DNA from 4 places in the Psychromicrobium ferritrahens genome. Region 1 is predicted to be linked to each of the others. Evidence: riboswitches for the same ligand, from Rfam matches in the RefSeq annotation. Region 1 holds a riboswitch; each other region holds the start of a gene.
What was found. Region 1 has a riboswitch for S-adenosylmethionine ahead of ABDK06_RS13200 (VIT1/CCC1 transporter family protein). Riboswitches for the same ligand answer to the same signal wherever they lie in the genome.
Positions count from the first base shown of each region.

Region 2: another riboswitch for S-adenosylmethionine. It lies ahead of ABDK06_RS02985 (aminotransferase class V-fold PLP-dependent enzyme); the one in region 1 lies ahead of ABDK06_RS13200 (VIT1/CCC1 transporter family protein).
Region 3: another riboswitch for S-adenosylmethionine. It lies ahead of ABDK06_RS03515 (bifunctional o-acetylhomoserine/o-acetylserine sulfhydrylase); the one in region 1 lies ahead of ABDK06_RS13200 (VIT1/CCC1 transporter family protein).
Region 4: another riboswitch for S-adenosylmethionine. It lies ahead of ABDK06_RS06670 (DUF1737 domain-containing protein); the one in region 1 lies ahead of ABDK06_RS13200 (VIT1/CCC1 transporter family protein).

Region 1 is NZ_JBDLLW010000003.1:251,926-255,473, reverse strand. Features, by position in the region: gene ABDK06_RS13205 (LOG family protein) at 1-899, shown strand, start outside; gene ABDK06_RS13200 (VIT1/CCC1 transporter family protein) at 920-2,032, opposite strand; SAM riboswitch class IV at 2,513-2,645, opposite strand; gene ABDK06_RS13195 (sodium:solute symporter family protein) at 2,709-3,548, opposite strand, start outside.
Region 2 is NZ_JBDLLW010000001.1:633,821-637,368, forward strand. Features, by position in the region: gene rsgA (ribosome small subunit-dependent GTPase A) at 1-452, shown strand, start outside; gene hisN (histidinol-phosphatase) at 537-1,349, shown strand; SAM riboswitch class IV at 1,465-1,577, shown strand; gene ABDK06_RS02985 (aminotransferase class V-fold PLP-dependent enzyme) at 1,617-2,990, shown strand; gene ABDK06_RS02990 (class I SAM-dependent methyltransferase) at 3,034-3,548, shown strand, end outside.
Region 3 is NZ_JBDLLW010000001.1:747,059-750,606, reverse strand. Features, by position in the region: gene ABDK06_RS03525 (CPBP family intramembrane glutamic endopeptidase) at 1-330, shown strand, start outside; gene ABDK06_RS03520 (VOC family protein) at 429-1,073, opposite strand; SAM riboswitch class IV at 1,261-1,411, shown strand; gene ABDK06_RS03515 (bifunctional o-acetylhomoserine/o-acetylserine sulfhydrylase) at 1,475-2,794, shown strand; gene metX (homoserine O-acetyltransferase MetX) at 2,794-3,548, shown strand, end outside.
Region 4 is NZ_JBDLLW010000001.1:1,435,694-1,439,241, forward strand. Features, by position in the region: gene ABDK06_RS06665 (ABC transporter ATP-binding protein) at 1-1,293, shown strand, start outside; SAM riboswitch class IV at 1,397-1,528, shown strand; gene ABDK06_RS06670 (DUF1737 domain-containing protein) at 1,564-1,767, shown strand; gene ABDK06_RS06675 (rhodanese-like domain-containing protein) at 1,764-2,165, shown strand; gene ABDK06_RS06680 (O-succinylhomoserine sulfhydrylase) at 2,162-3,355, shown strand; gene ABDK06_RS06685 (UDP-N-acetylglucosamine 1-carboxyvinyltransferase) at 3,415-3,548, opposite strand, start outside.

The DNA of each region.
Region 1 (3,548 bases):
GGGCTCGCGGCGCCTTGATCTTCCCGGTGCTGCCCGGGGTGCCCTTCGATTCCTATCGGTCCAAGCTCTACACCGGCACTGAGCTTTTCGGCGGTCTGGCGGCGGGCTATGAATCGACCCTTGACGGCAGGATCTATCAGTGGACGCTGAGCACGCCGCGTAACCTTGACGGCACCCTTGCCACCGCGATGCACGATCACTCGATAGGGGACGCCCTGGATGATCTTTTCGATTCCGAGCTAGCCGGACGAAAGGTCGTCGGGGTGATGGGCGGGCACGCCGCCAGCCGCGGCAGTGAGGCCTACCGAGAATCCGCGGAACTGGGCAGCGGCCTGGGCCGGCGTGGCTTCGTGGTGGCCACCGGAGGAGGTCCGGGAGCCATGGAAGCGGCGAATTTAGGTGCCTGGCTGAGTGGCCGACCTACGGCAGCTCTGGACTGGGCGATGGCTCAGCTTTCGGAGGTCCCGGATTTCAGGCCTTCGGTCGATCGCTGGGTTGCGGCAGCTCAAGCCGTTATGGCGCGTTTCCCGGACGGTCAGCTCAATCTCGGCATCCCTACCTGGTTCTATGGTCATGAACCGCCCAATATCTTTGCCAGCCGGATAGCGAAATACTTCGCCAATGCGGTGCGGGAGGCGGTTTTGCTAGAGCGCTGCAATGGCGGGATCGTTTTCCTGCCGGGAGCCGCCGGGACCGTCCAGGAAATCTTCCAGGATGCTTGCGAGAATTATTATGCCGCGGAATCAGCCGCCGTCCCGATGGTGCTGCTGGGCCGGGAGTACTGGACTGCACAGCTTCCGGTCTGGCAGTTGCTGACGAAGCTGGCCCAGGGCCGAGAGATGGCTCAACGGATTCAGCTGGTTGACTCAGTGGCGGAAGCCCTAGCGTCTCTGGGCTGAGGTTTCCGGGCCACTGGAAGCTATCCGGTGGTGGTGCCGAACAGCAGGCCGAGCAGGTAGGTGACCAACGCCGCGCCGAAGCCGATCAGCAGCTGCCGGATTCCCCGGGAGAGTGGCGGGGCTCCGGAAAGCAAGCCCACCACCGCTCCTGTGGCCAGCAGCGCTAAGCCGACCAGCACTGAGGCTACCGCTATGGCCGTGAAACCGCTGAGCCCGAGGAGGTAGGGCAGCACCGGAATGACGGCGCCGGAGGCGAAGAAACAGAAGCTGGAGACGGCGGCACCCAGCGCGGTTCCAATGGTCTCGTGCTCATCACTCTCAGGTTTCCCCGCCACCTCTGCTTGCAGGGAGAAGCTGGGGTTGCAGTCGCAGGCAAACCGTCCCATCCGTTCGGCCGCGCGATGCTCGGCGTCCTCCGGACTCATCCCGCGGGCCCGGTAGACCAGAACCAGCTCATTGGCATTGATATCCAGAGCTTTGGCGGCGGACAGCGTGATCTGGGTCGGCTTCGAGGCGTCCAGCAATTCGCGCTGTGAACGTACCGAGACGTACTCACCCGCACCCATCGACAGTGCTCCGGCGAGCAGACCCGCAATGCCGGCCAGTAACACCAGATGCGGGGCCAGCCCGGCCCCGGCCATACCCATCACCAGGGAGAGATTGCTGACCAGCCCATCGTTCGCACCGAACACGGCGGCTCGGAAGGTTCCGGAGAGCCGATTACGGCCACGGGTTGCCAGTCCGCGCACCACCTCTTCGTGGATCGCTTCGTCGGCAGCCATCGCCGGGGTGGCGTCCACATCGGTCGAGTAACTGGAACGGGACTCAGCCCGTTGAGCCAGAGCCAGGACGAAGACCGAGCCAAAGTGCTTGGCCAGAAAGCCCAGCAGACGGTTATTGAACGAGGCCTTGCGGGGCGCTGAGGCGTGTTCGCCGAGCAGGGTCAGCCAGTGCTGCTCATGCCGCTTTTCGGCTTCGGCCAGGGCGAGCAGAATATCGCGCTCCTCGCCCTCGCGTTTCGTCGCCAGGGCGCGATAGACGGCGGCCTCGGCGCGCTCATCGGCGAGGTGGGTGCGCCACCGCTTGATCTGCGCTTTACTGGCCTGCTGTACGCCCGGAGAGTAACTTGCCACAGCCCCACTTTAGCCCGAATTCTCGCGGTTTTTCGGCTGGCTATCCTCGGCAAAAAGCTTCGGCGCACCGTAAAATCTTTCGGCTGCGCGCAGATATTTTCACCGCCCGTAGACTTGCGATCGCCCACTGCAACTCACAGTGGGCGATCGCAGAATCAATGAGCTAGCCGAAGAACCAGGGAGTCAAACGATGCCAGGGCCGATTCCGAGGGGCTTGGCTCCGGTGAGTTCGGCAGCAGCCGAAAAACTCGCGGCTCGCCCTGCCGGCACCCGGTTTTCGCCACCGTAACCGTCAATTCCAAGGTCTTCGCATTCCATTGGCAGCGTTGCACCGAATTTGCCATCGCGGTTATTAATTCTCTTGCTTCGCCGCTCCAAAAACTTCGCCAACACCCACTTTCGATCAGCGAAACTGTTCCCAGTACGGCGTCAACCGCGGGAAGGACAAAACGTATTCCGGACACCTAAAGCGCCTCCAGCCGAGTGCTCTTACCCCTCGGGTTTGTCTCGCGGCCCGATGGGTCGCTTCGTCATCCGAGCCACCCTTGCACATGGGGTTGGCGTGTGGTCAGTCCGAGCTTTGCCTACTGAAAGGCAACCACAACTCATGAAGCTTTTTCTAATGTAACTCTGCCCTGGAGCGCACGCAATTCTACCGGGCGTTTGGCGGAAATCCTTATATTTTTCTTATCTTGGAGCCGTTGAGTCTGAGCTGCCAAGCGGTCCGTACTTCAGCTGACGTTTCTTTGGTCGCTAAAGACACCGCTAGATAGACCAGCAACGAAGATCCGAGACCCCAGTAGATGGGCTCGTTAGCATAAATACCATCCTCGCTGGCTATCGCTCCGCTCGCATAGAGGGTGAGCAGCAGCAAGGTGACTACGGTGCCGACAGCCATCGAGGCCGCTGCTCCCAGTCCGGTGCCGCGCTTCCAGAACAGACCGCCCAGAATGGCGACCAGCAGGCCACCGACCAGGATGTCGTAGGCGATGGTGAGTGCCGCCACCACGTCGGGGGTTACGATGGCAATCAGAATGGCCGCTACGCCTAGCCCGAGAACCCAAAGCCGGTTGGCCCGCACATCGTGCTCCGGATTATCGGTATCTGAGGTGTCGATTTTTCTGCCGAACCAGCTGGCCACGAAGGGCAGCACATCGGCGCGAGCCACCGTTGCCGCAGCGATCAGTGCGCCCGAGGCGGTCGACATCATGGCGGCGACGGCGGCGGCCAGCACCAGACCCCCTAAACCGATGGGCAGTAAATGGGCGGCCACCTCGGCATACACGGCGTCCTGACCCGCGGTTTTCACATCGATCTCCGGCAGGGCCACCCGAGCGGCCATGCCGATCAGCGCGCCGGCCACCCCGTAAAGAATGCAGTAGACTCCCGCGGTGGCTCCGCCCCAGCGTGCCACTGCGGGAGTCTTGGCGGTGAAGACGCGTTGCCAGATGTCTTGGCCGATCAGCAGACCTAGGGTGTAGACGACGAAATAGGTCACGATGGTCTGTACCCCGAT
Region 2 (3,548 bases), on a different contig from region 1:
ACGACGCCGTCGAGCAACTGCGGGATGAATTGGACGGCAAGGTCTCGGTGCTGGTGGGTCACTCAGGCGTCGGCAAATCAACCATGGTTAACGCGCTCACCGGCTCGCAGCGCGCCACTGGCGGGGTGAACGCGGTCACCGGGCGTGGCCGGCATACTTCGTCCTCGGCTCTGGCCTTGCGCCTTGAGGACGCCCAGCCGGGCAGCTGGATCATTGACACTCCGGGCATCAGGTCCTTCGGGCTGGCCCACGTCGATCCGAACCGCATTCTGCAGGCCTTTCAGGATCTGGAGCCCGGCATCGAGGACTGCCCACGAGGCTGCCGCCATGACGAAGCCGCTCCGGAGTGCGGGCTGGACCTCTGGGTTGACAGCGGACGAGCGGGCGAAGGCGGCGCTGCCCGGCTGGAATCTTATCGTCGATTGCTCAGCGCGATCCGGGCGGTTCAGTAGTCGTAGCGCTTTAAAGCCAGCCAATCCTGCCCCGTTACGGCTGGCTTACGGCAAATCCTCGGCATCTCGGGATAGCGTGTTGGCATGACAATGCACCTTCAGGGCTATAACGACGATCTTCGTTTGGCTCATGTGCTGGCCGATTCCGTGGACGCGCAAACCATGAGCCGGTTCAAAGCCCTCGATCTGACCATTGAGACCAAACCGGACCTCACTCCGGTGACCGATGCCGATAAAGCCGCAGAGGATGCCATCAGGAACCAGCTGGCCCGGGCCCGCCCCCGCGATGCGGTACTGGGCGAAGAGTTCGGCAGCACTGGGCACGGCGCACGGCGTTGGATCATCGACCCGATCGACGGCACCAAGAACTTCATTCGCGGAGTTCCAGTCTGGGCGACTCTGATCTCGCTGGTCGATGAAGGTGTGCCCGTCGTGGGAGTGGTCAGTGCCCCAGCACTGGGTAAACGTTGGTGGGCGTCGAAGGGCACCGGGGCCTTCACCGGTAAATCACTCGCCGCCGCCAGCCGGCTGAGGGTCTCAAACGTCTCCCGGCTGCAAGATGCGTCCGTTTCATATTCTTCGCTCGGCGGCTGGAGAGAGCGCGGCAATCTGGAGCAGTTCATCGAGCTTTTAGACGCCACCTGGCGCAGCCGGGCTTACGGTGATTTCTGGTCATACTGCCTGGTGGCTGAAGGCGCAGTGGACATCGCCTGCGAACCATCGCTGAACCTTTACGATATGGCAGCGCTGGTGCCGATCGTGACCGAAGCGGGCGGGCGATTCACTTCTCTGGAAGGGGCTGACGGGCCGTTCGGCGGCAATGCTCTGGCCAGCAACGGCATCCTGCACTCGGAGACCCTGCGCTTACTCAACCCCGAGCTGGACGATTTACTCTGATCCTTGCCTCCGACGGGGGGGGCGAAGCGCCGCCGGCATCCCAGCTACTCTGACGGCCCAACTGTATTACGTAATACAGCACGGTGCTCTGCCGAATTGGCCTAGGCTTGAAAGAGGTCACGAGTGCCAGCGTTAAACCCCGGTTTGCTGGCCGGCAACCCTCCATTCGCGGTGGGGTGCCCCGGGTGACGACCTGGCCAGATCAAAAGATTCTGGCAAGCGCGGACTCCCGTTGTGATGACCGGGGTCCTCTTCGTGGAGGATCAGATGAGCACTGTCACGTATATCACCCCTAGAAAATCGCTGCAGGCCCTTTTGCCCGTCGTGGGTGCCGAACTCCGGGCTCCCTTGGTGCAGGGTGGCGACGTCCGCTACGTCAATCTAGACTATGCTGCCTCGGCTCCCGCGCTCTCGGCGGTGGCCAATTATCTCCAAGAGATCCTGCCCTACTACGCGAGCGTTCACCGCGGGGCGGGCTATTCCTCCCAGATCAGCACCTCGGTCTATGAGAACGCCCGGCACATCGTGCGGAACTTCGTCCGTGCCAGGGCCGACGACGCAGTGATCTTCACCCGTAACACCACGGACGCCTTGAATCTGCTAGCCCGTTGCCTTCCGGCCCAAGGCGACGTGCTGTATCTCGATATCGAACACCACGCTAACCTCTTGCCCTGGCAGAACGTGCCGCACCGAAGCGTCTTAGCGGGCGAGTCGATCGCACAGACCCTGGAGATCCTAGAAGAAGAATTCGAGCTCGGCGGTGTCTCGCTGCTCGCGGTCACCGGCGCTTCCAATGTCACCGGTGAAGTGCTGCCGGTCGCCGAACTCGCTGCTCTGGCGCATCGGCACGGTGCTCGGATCGTGGTGGATGCGGCGCAGCTTGCCCCGCATCGGGCGATCGACGTCAGCGGCTGGGGCATCGACTACTTGGCCTTTTCCGGCCATAAGCTCTACGCGCCCTTCGGTTCCGGAGTGCTGGTGGGGCGCCCGGATTGGCTAGATTCCGGGGTGCCTCTGCTGCTGGGCGGCGGAGCGGTCAAGGAGGTGCGACTGGACGCCGTGAGTTGGGCCGAAGGTCCGGCGAGACATGAAGGTGGCACTCCTAATGTACTGGGGGCAGCCACGCTGGCCCGCGCTGCCGAAGTGATTGCCTCGCTCGATCAAGAGACCTGGCAGCACCATGAAAGCACGCTCCGAGAGTTTCTGATCGACGGCTTGGAACGGATCCCCGGAGTGACAGTGCATCATTTGTTCAGCGATTCGGGGAGCTATCCGGGCAGCGGCAGCATCGGTGTGGTCAACTTCTCGGTTTCCGGCTATGACTCCGGTTTGGTGGCGGCTTATTTATCCGCCGAGTTCGGGGTAGGCGTGCGGGACGGACGGTTCTGCGCGCATCCCCTGCTGCGACGCCTCGGGCTGCCCACCGGCTCGCTGCGAGCCAGCTTCGGACTCGGCTCCGGCATCGAGGACGCGCAACGGCTGATCACCGGAATCAGCCAACTGGTCGAGGATGGGCCCCAAGGCGACTATCTCATTGAGAGCGGTCGCTGGGTTCCGGTCAACGATTTCAGGGTCTTCCCCTCCTGGGCGCCTAATACCCCGGGAACCGCAGGAGCGGCGCCCTGCATCGTGACGGATTGATGCAGCCTCCGGGATATTCTTGAGGGGTGTCCCGGAGGTGCCCATGAACAAAACCAGCGACGGTCCCAAGCTGCTGCAGCAACGTCGAGAGGAGCTCGCCTCCGCCTTCCGTAGCGGCGGTGAGCTCTATGAGCGGGTCCGCCCGGGCTATCCGCAGCATGCCGCGGACTGGCTGATTCCCAGCAGCGCCCATAGAGTGCTCGATCTCGGCGCCGGGACCGGCAAATTCACTGAACGACTGGTGGAACGCGGGCTGCAGGTGACCGCCGTCGATCCCTCGGAGGATATGCTCGCGCAGCTTAACAGCAGGTTCCCCGAGGTATCGACCATCGTTGGCAGCGCAGAGGACTTCCCGGCGGCCGAGGAAAGCGTCGATGCGGTTTTCGTCGCTCAGGCTTGGCATTGGTTCGACGCCCCAGCCGCAAGTCGGCGGATCGGCCGGGTGCTGCGCCCCGGCGGCAGATTAGGGCTGATCTGGAATCAACTCGATGTCCGGATACCGTGGGTGCACCGGCTCTCGCGGATCATGCATGCCGGCGATGTGCATCGCCCCGAAGC
Region 3 (3,548 bases), on a different contig from region 1:
GATTACTGGTGGACCATTCCGGTGCTGATCATCTCCGCGCTGCGCAATGCCGTGCTCGAAGAAGTGATCGTCGTGGGGTTTCTGATGACCAGGCTGAAGCAACTCGGCTGGCAGCCCTGGTGGACGATTGTGGCCAGCGCTCTTTTGCGTGGCAGCTACCACCTCTACCAGGGCTTTGGGCCGTTCGCCGGCAACTTCGTGATGGGGTTGATCTTCGGCTGGCTCTACACCAAGACCAAACGGGTGATGCCGCTCGTGGTGGCGCATTCGCTGCTGGACATCGCGGCCTTCAGCTTCGGCCCGCAATTGGGTTTCGGCCAAGGCTCGTGAGCTGCCCTTTCCCTCGCAAGCCCGGGCGGGGAACCCTGCTCGCTCGCTGACGGCACTCCGTCGCCCTCAGCATCAGAGCGTTGAATATTGGCTGAGGTTCAGACCGTGACTTCGCCGTGGGCGGTTTCAAAGGTGACGCTCATGATGCCCGGAGTGCCCTTAGGGGCGACCCACTCAACCGCGACATCCTGCAGTGGCTTATCCACGCACTCTCCCAGCCACTCAGTCACTCGTTCGGCAGAGCCCGCGATGGTGAGCTTGGCGAGTTTGACGTCGCTCGGCTTGGCCAGTGAAGGGTGCAGTGCGGGATCGCCTTCCCATTTGAGCAAATAAGGTACCTGGGGGTCGGCGATCAGACCTTTAATGCCGATCTGCTGCCAGATCAGTTCCTGGCCATCCGGAAATTTCCGGTTTCCGGGAACTGCGCTGCGTCCCAGCCGTTCTTCAAAGGGGAGCAGGTCGTCAACCTCGACGCACCAGCCCATCCAGCCGCCACCGGCAGTTGACCGGGCGCGCACGGCCTGACCGAAGGGAGCTTTGTCTGAAGCTGGGTGATCCAGTACTTCGACGATTTCGAGATAGTGATGATTGGTGAGCGGAATGATCATATTCCGCGTGCCGAAGCGGGGGTGCACCCCGCCGCGGACGGCCTTGATTCCTAGAGCGTCAGAGATCCGCTCGGTGGTGGCAGCCAGTCCATCCGGTTCACAAGCGTAAGAAACGTGGTCCATGCGCATGCCCATATCCTCGCACTTTGTGACCCGCCTCTCGACTAAGGTCTACCTAAGTTGCGCTGTGCGTTGCGCGCTTCGCGCACCATGAATCCGCTGTGAGATTTCCTCCGTAACCTCCGCGCATCGCGGGAAATGCAGCGTCACAATAGCTCCCTGACCTTGCTTAGCCTCCGGTGCGGACTGCACACTTTAAACAGGTCATGAGTGCCAGCAAAGTTCCTTGATCCCGTGTCACATCTGAGGTCGGAACGCCTGCCCCGGCTTGCTGGACGGCAACCCTCCTCCGCGGTGGGGTGCCCCGGGTGACGACCGGGCCCTGGTCAATAGATCAGGTGCAAGCGCGGGTTCCTCTGCCCGGTAACCGCCTTCATCGCGGCGACCTTGAGGACCCTTGAAACAAGGAGTCTGAGATGAGCAACGGCTGGTCATTCGAAACCCGGCAGATCCATGCGGGCCAACAACCCGATCCGAGTACCGGTGCGCGAGCACTGCCGATTTTCCAAACCACTTCCTTCGTCTTCCCCAGTGCGGAGAGCGCTGCCAAGCGCTTCGCGCTCGCAGAACTGGAACCCATCTACACCAGAATCGGCAACCCGACCCAGGACGTGGTCGAACAGCGGATCGCCAGCCTGGAAGGCGGCGTCGGGGCTCTGCTGCTCTCTTCCGGGCAGGCCGCGGAGACCTTTGCGATCCTGAACATCGCTCAGGCGGGAGACCACCTGGTGGCCAGCCCCAGCCTCTACGGCGGAACCTATAATCTGCTCGCTCACACGCTCAAGAGATTCGGCATCGAGGTCACCTTCGTAGAAGACCCAGATGATTTGGAGCAGTGGCGAGCCGCGGTGCGCCCGAACACCAAGCTCTTCTTCGGTGAAGTGGTTTCCAATCCCCGTCAGGACGTGCTCGATCTGGAGGGAATCAGTGCCGTCGCCCACGAGGCCGGAGTGCCGCTCGTCGTCGATAATACGCTTGCGACGCCGTATCTGGTGCGGCCGCTGGAATGGGGGGCGGATATCGTGGTGCATTCCGCGACCAAGTACCTCGGCGGACATGGCACCGCGATCGCCGGCGTGATCGTCGATGGCGGTCGCTTCGACTTCGCCAAGGAACCGGAGAGATTCCCGGGCTTCAACACCCCGGACGAGAGCTACAACGGCCTGGTCTACGCCCGGGATCTCGGCGTCGGTGGTGCCTTGGGCGCTAATCTGGCCTATATCCTCAAGGCCAGGGTGCAGTTGCTGCGCGATCTGGGCTCCGCGGTGGCGCCCTTCAATGCTTTCTTGATCGCGCAGGGGCTGGAAACTCTGAGTTTGCGGGTGGAACGGCATGTCTCTAATGCGCTGGAGGTGGCGAACTGGCTCACCGAGCATGACAGTGTGGAATCGGTGGCCTATGCCGGGTTACCCTCCAGCCCTTGGTACCAGCGTGGGCAGAAATACGGCCCGCGGGGGATCGGTGCCGTGGTGGCCTTCAATATCAAGGGCGGTGTGGACGCCGGGAAGCGCTTCGTGGACGCTTTGGAACTGCATTCCCATGTGGCCAATATCGGTGATGTGAGGTCGTTGGTGATTCACCCCGCCTCCACCACGCACTCTCAGCTCACCGAGGCCCAGCAGCTCAAAGCCGGAGTCACTCCGGGGCTGGTCAGGCTCTCGGTGGGACTGGAGAACATCACGGATATCCTGGCGGATCTGGAGGCTGGTTTCAGGGCGGCGAAATCCGCGCTGTGATGACGACGATCTCAGAATTATCGGAGCAGGCTTTGCTGGGTGTCGACCCCAGCCAGCTGCGCTTTCAGTCGCTGGGCGAACTGGCTCTGGAAACGGGCGAACGGTTACCGGAGACGACGCTGGCGTATGAGAGCTGGGGCAGGCTCAATGCCGGAGCTTCCAACGCCGTCCTGGTGCTGCATGCCCTGACCGGTAGTTCTCACGCCGCTCAGGGAGAGTCGGAGCAGGCCGGTTGGTGGGATGGCTTAGTGGGCCCGGGAAAGGCGATCGATACCGAGAGGTTCTTCGTCGTCTCGGTGAATATCCTAGGTGGCTGCTATGGCAGCACCGGACCTTCCTCAACCGCCCCGGACGGCAAACCGTGGGGCTCGCGCTTCCCCTTCCTGACCCTGCGAGACTCGGTGCGGGCGGAGGCCTTGCTCGCCGATGCACTCGGGATTACCCGGTGGCATGCGGTGGTCGGGGGATCGATGGGCGGTGCCCGTGCGCTGGAGTGGGCGGTGAGCTACCCGGAGCGGGTGCGCCATGCCGTGGTGCTCGCGAGCTGCCCGGCGAGCACTGCGGAACAGATCGCGCTCGCGCAAACCCAGCTGCTGGCCATTCGTCAGGACCCGGCTTTCGCGGGCGGTGACTACTACGGTTCGGCGGCACCCCTGGAGGGTCTTGGCCTGGCCAGACGGATCGCGCATATCTCCTATCGCTCAGAGGCCGAGCTGGGACTGCGGTTCGGCCGCTCAGCGCAAGAAGGGGAAGC
Region 4 (3,548 bases), on a different contig from region 1:
AACTGGCAGCTGACAGTGGTCGCCGTCGTGCTGATGCCGATTCTGGTGATCGCGCAACGCAAAGTGGGCAAGATCCGGGCCAAAATCGCCACCCAGACCCAGGAATCGCTCTCCGAGATGTCCGCGATCACCCAGGAGACCCTGAGCGTCTCAGGCATCCTGCTGGCCAAGAGCTTCAATATGCAGAAGGCCGAGATCGATCGTTACTCGGCAGAAAACCGCAATCAGATCGGGCTGCAAGTCCGCCAGGCGATGAGCGGACAGTGGTTCTTCGCCATCGTGACTATTTTCCTCTCCTCGATTCCGGCAATCGTCTACCTCGTCGCCGGTCTGCTGGTGGACAACGGCTTCCAAGCGATTACCGCGGGTACTATCGTGGCCTTCACCACGGTCCAGGCGCGTCTGCTCTTCCCGCTCACCAGCTTGATGCGGGTTGCCCTCGACCTCCAGACTTCGGGCGCCCTCTTCGCCCGGATCTTCGAATACCTGGACCTCAAACCCGCCATCGCCGACAGCCCGGGGGCAGCCCCGCTAAGCGATCTGCGGCAACTGGGCAGGATCAGATTCCAAGAGGTCAGCTTCGCCTACCCGGATGCTCAACCCGGGGAGCGTCCGACCTTGGATAAGGTCTCCTTCACTATTGAACCCGGGCAGTTCGCCGCCTTCGTGGGCTCTTCTGGCGCGGGTAAAACCACCATTTCCTATCTGATTCCCCGGCTCTACGAAGCCACTTCCGGTCGTATTGAGTTCAGCGGTATAGAGGTGCGCGAACTGCTTCAGGATTCCCTGGTGGCGCATATCGGCATTGTCAGTCAGGAAACTTATCTGTTCCACGCCAGCATCGCCGATAATCTGCGCTACGCCAAGCCCGGAGCGACTCAGGACGAACTCGACCGGGCCACCCAGCAGGCCAATATCTACTCGACCATCATGAGCTTCCCTGAGGGCTTCAACACCTTGGTCGGCGAACGCGGTTATCGGCTTTCAGGCGGCGAGAAGCAACGAATCGCGATCGCCCGAGTGCTGCTGAAAGACCCCGCCGTGCTGGTTCTGGACGAGGCCACCAGCGCATTGGATTCGATCTCAGAACGAGTGGTGCAATCCGCGCTGGAGACCGCCTCACAGGGCCGCACCACGGTGGCCATTGCGCATCGACTGTCAACGGTGGTCGGTGCGGATGTGATCTTCGTGGTGGAACAGGGCCGAATCGCCGAACAGGGTACTCATAGAGAACTGCTCGCACTGAACGGCCGCTATGCCGCACTTTATGCTGAGCAAGCCAGACAGGCCTGAGCTCAAGACCCTGGCTCTGCTAGCCGACGAGGTCGAGCTGGTACTGCGCAATAAAGACATCATTTTGCCCGTCAACGCCACGCCATGTGTTAGCTTTGCGATGAGTAACGAGCGCCAGCACGCACTTTGGCCGAGGCCGGGTGCACTGCCCTGACTTGCTGGCCGGCAACCCTCGATTCCGGTGGGGTGCCTCAGGTGAATACTCGGCAACGTGAACGGGTTGCAAGCGTGGAGTTGCTGCGGCTTGCGCCTCAGGCAAAAGGAGAACAAATGGCTGACGCCCCCTTGACCTACCGGCTTCTGACCGGCCCCGATGATCATAGTTTCTGTCAGCGGGTCAGTGATGCGATCGCCGAAGGCTACCTGCTCTACGGCAGCCCCTCAGTGACGTCCAACGGCGGCCAGGTGATCGCCGCCCAGGCCGTGGTGCTCCCCGGTTTTAACTCCGCGACTGATGGGGAGGCGGCACAATGAGTTACGCCGGTGATCTGACCCCTGAGGAAGCCTGGCAGAAAGTTTCCGACGGCGCCGTCTTGGTGGATGTGCGGACCGAAGCGGAGTGGCAATTGATCGGCGTCCCAGACACCGCTTCACTCTCCGTCGAACCCCGTTTCGTGCAGTGGAACCTCGCCGGAGGGGTGTGGAATCAGGCCTTCTTGGATGAGCTCAAGGCCGCCGTGCCGGCCGATGCGGACATCGTTTTTCTCTGCCGTTCTGGCGCTCGCTCGGTGTCCGCCGCTGAAGCGGCCACCGAGGCCGGGTTCACCTCTTTCAATGTGCTGGAAGGCTTCGAAGGCGTCCCGGATGCCTATGGCGATCGCACCGTGAACGGCTGGAAGAACCGCAAACTGCCCTGGAAGAAGGGCTCATGAGCTTCAATCCGCTGGCCGGCGGCTGGTCCTCCGATACCCAGGCGGTCCGGGGCGGCCTGGACCGCACCGGCTTTCAGGAGACCTCCGAGGCGATATTCCTGAACTCCGGTTTCGTCTACGAATCCGCCGAAGCCGCGGAAAGGGCTTTCACGGGAGAGGACGAGAGATTCGTCTACTCCCGCTACGGCAATCCGACGGTGGCCACCTTTCAGGAACGGCTACGGCTCTTGGAAGGAACCGAGGCCTGCTTCGCTACCGCCTCTGGAATGGCCGCGGTCTTTGTGGCACTCGGTGCGCTGCTGGCTCAGGGGGACCGAGTGGTGGCTTCCCGTTCGCTCTTCGGATCGTGCTTTGTGATCTTGAACGAGATTCTGCCGCGCTGGGGAGTCGAGACGGTTTTTGTGGATGGCCCCGATCTGGAGCAGTGGCGGGAAGCTCTTTCGGTGCCGGCCACCGCTGTCTTTTTCGAATCACCGTCGAACCCCATGCAGGAGATCGTTGACATCCGCGCGGTCTGCGAACTAGCGCATGCCGCCGGAGCCCAGGTGGTGGTCGATAATGTCTTCGCCACGCCTTTGCTTCAGCGCTGCACGGAGCTCGGCGCCGACGTCGTCGTCTATTCGGGTACCAAGCACATCGACGGCCAGGGGCGGGTGCTCGGCGGCGCGATCCTGGGCAGCCGGGAATTCATCGACGGCCCGGTCAAGCAATTGATGCGGCACACTGGCCCTGCACTGTCCTCGTTCAACGCCTGGGTACTCACCAAGGGGCTGGAGACCTTGTCACTGCGGGTCAAGCACTCCTCGGCCTCGGCACTGGCCCTAGCTGAGTTTTTGGAGCAGCAGCAAGCCGTGGAATGGGTCAAGTACCCATTGCTGGCCTCGCACCCGCAGCACGAACTGGCTGCCTCGCAGATGAGCGCGGGCGGCACCGTACTCACCTTCGCGCTGAAAGGCGGGAAGCCCGAAGCTTTTGCCCTGCTGAATGCCCTGCGGGTGATCGATATCTCCAATAACCTCGGTGATTCGAAATCCCTCATCACACACCCCGCGACCACAACGCACCGCGCGATGGGCCCGGAAGGCCGGGCAGCCATCGGACTGAGCGACGGCGTGGTGCGGCTCTCGGTGGGGCTGGAGGATCTAGACGATCTGCAGCGGGATCTGGAACTGGCCCTCGGGCAGCTCTAGAGGCAATCGCCTCAGCACCACTTTTAGCTCATAAAGTGATGCTGAAGCGAACCGGTGGATCAGTCCTGGAAGTACTCGATCTCAGCGCCCAGGGTGTTGAGCCGCTCAGCGAGATCCTCGTAACCGCGTTCGATCACGTAGATATTGCGCAGCTCCGAAGTCCCCCGAGCGGCCAGCATGGCCAGCAGAATGC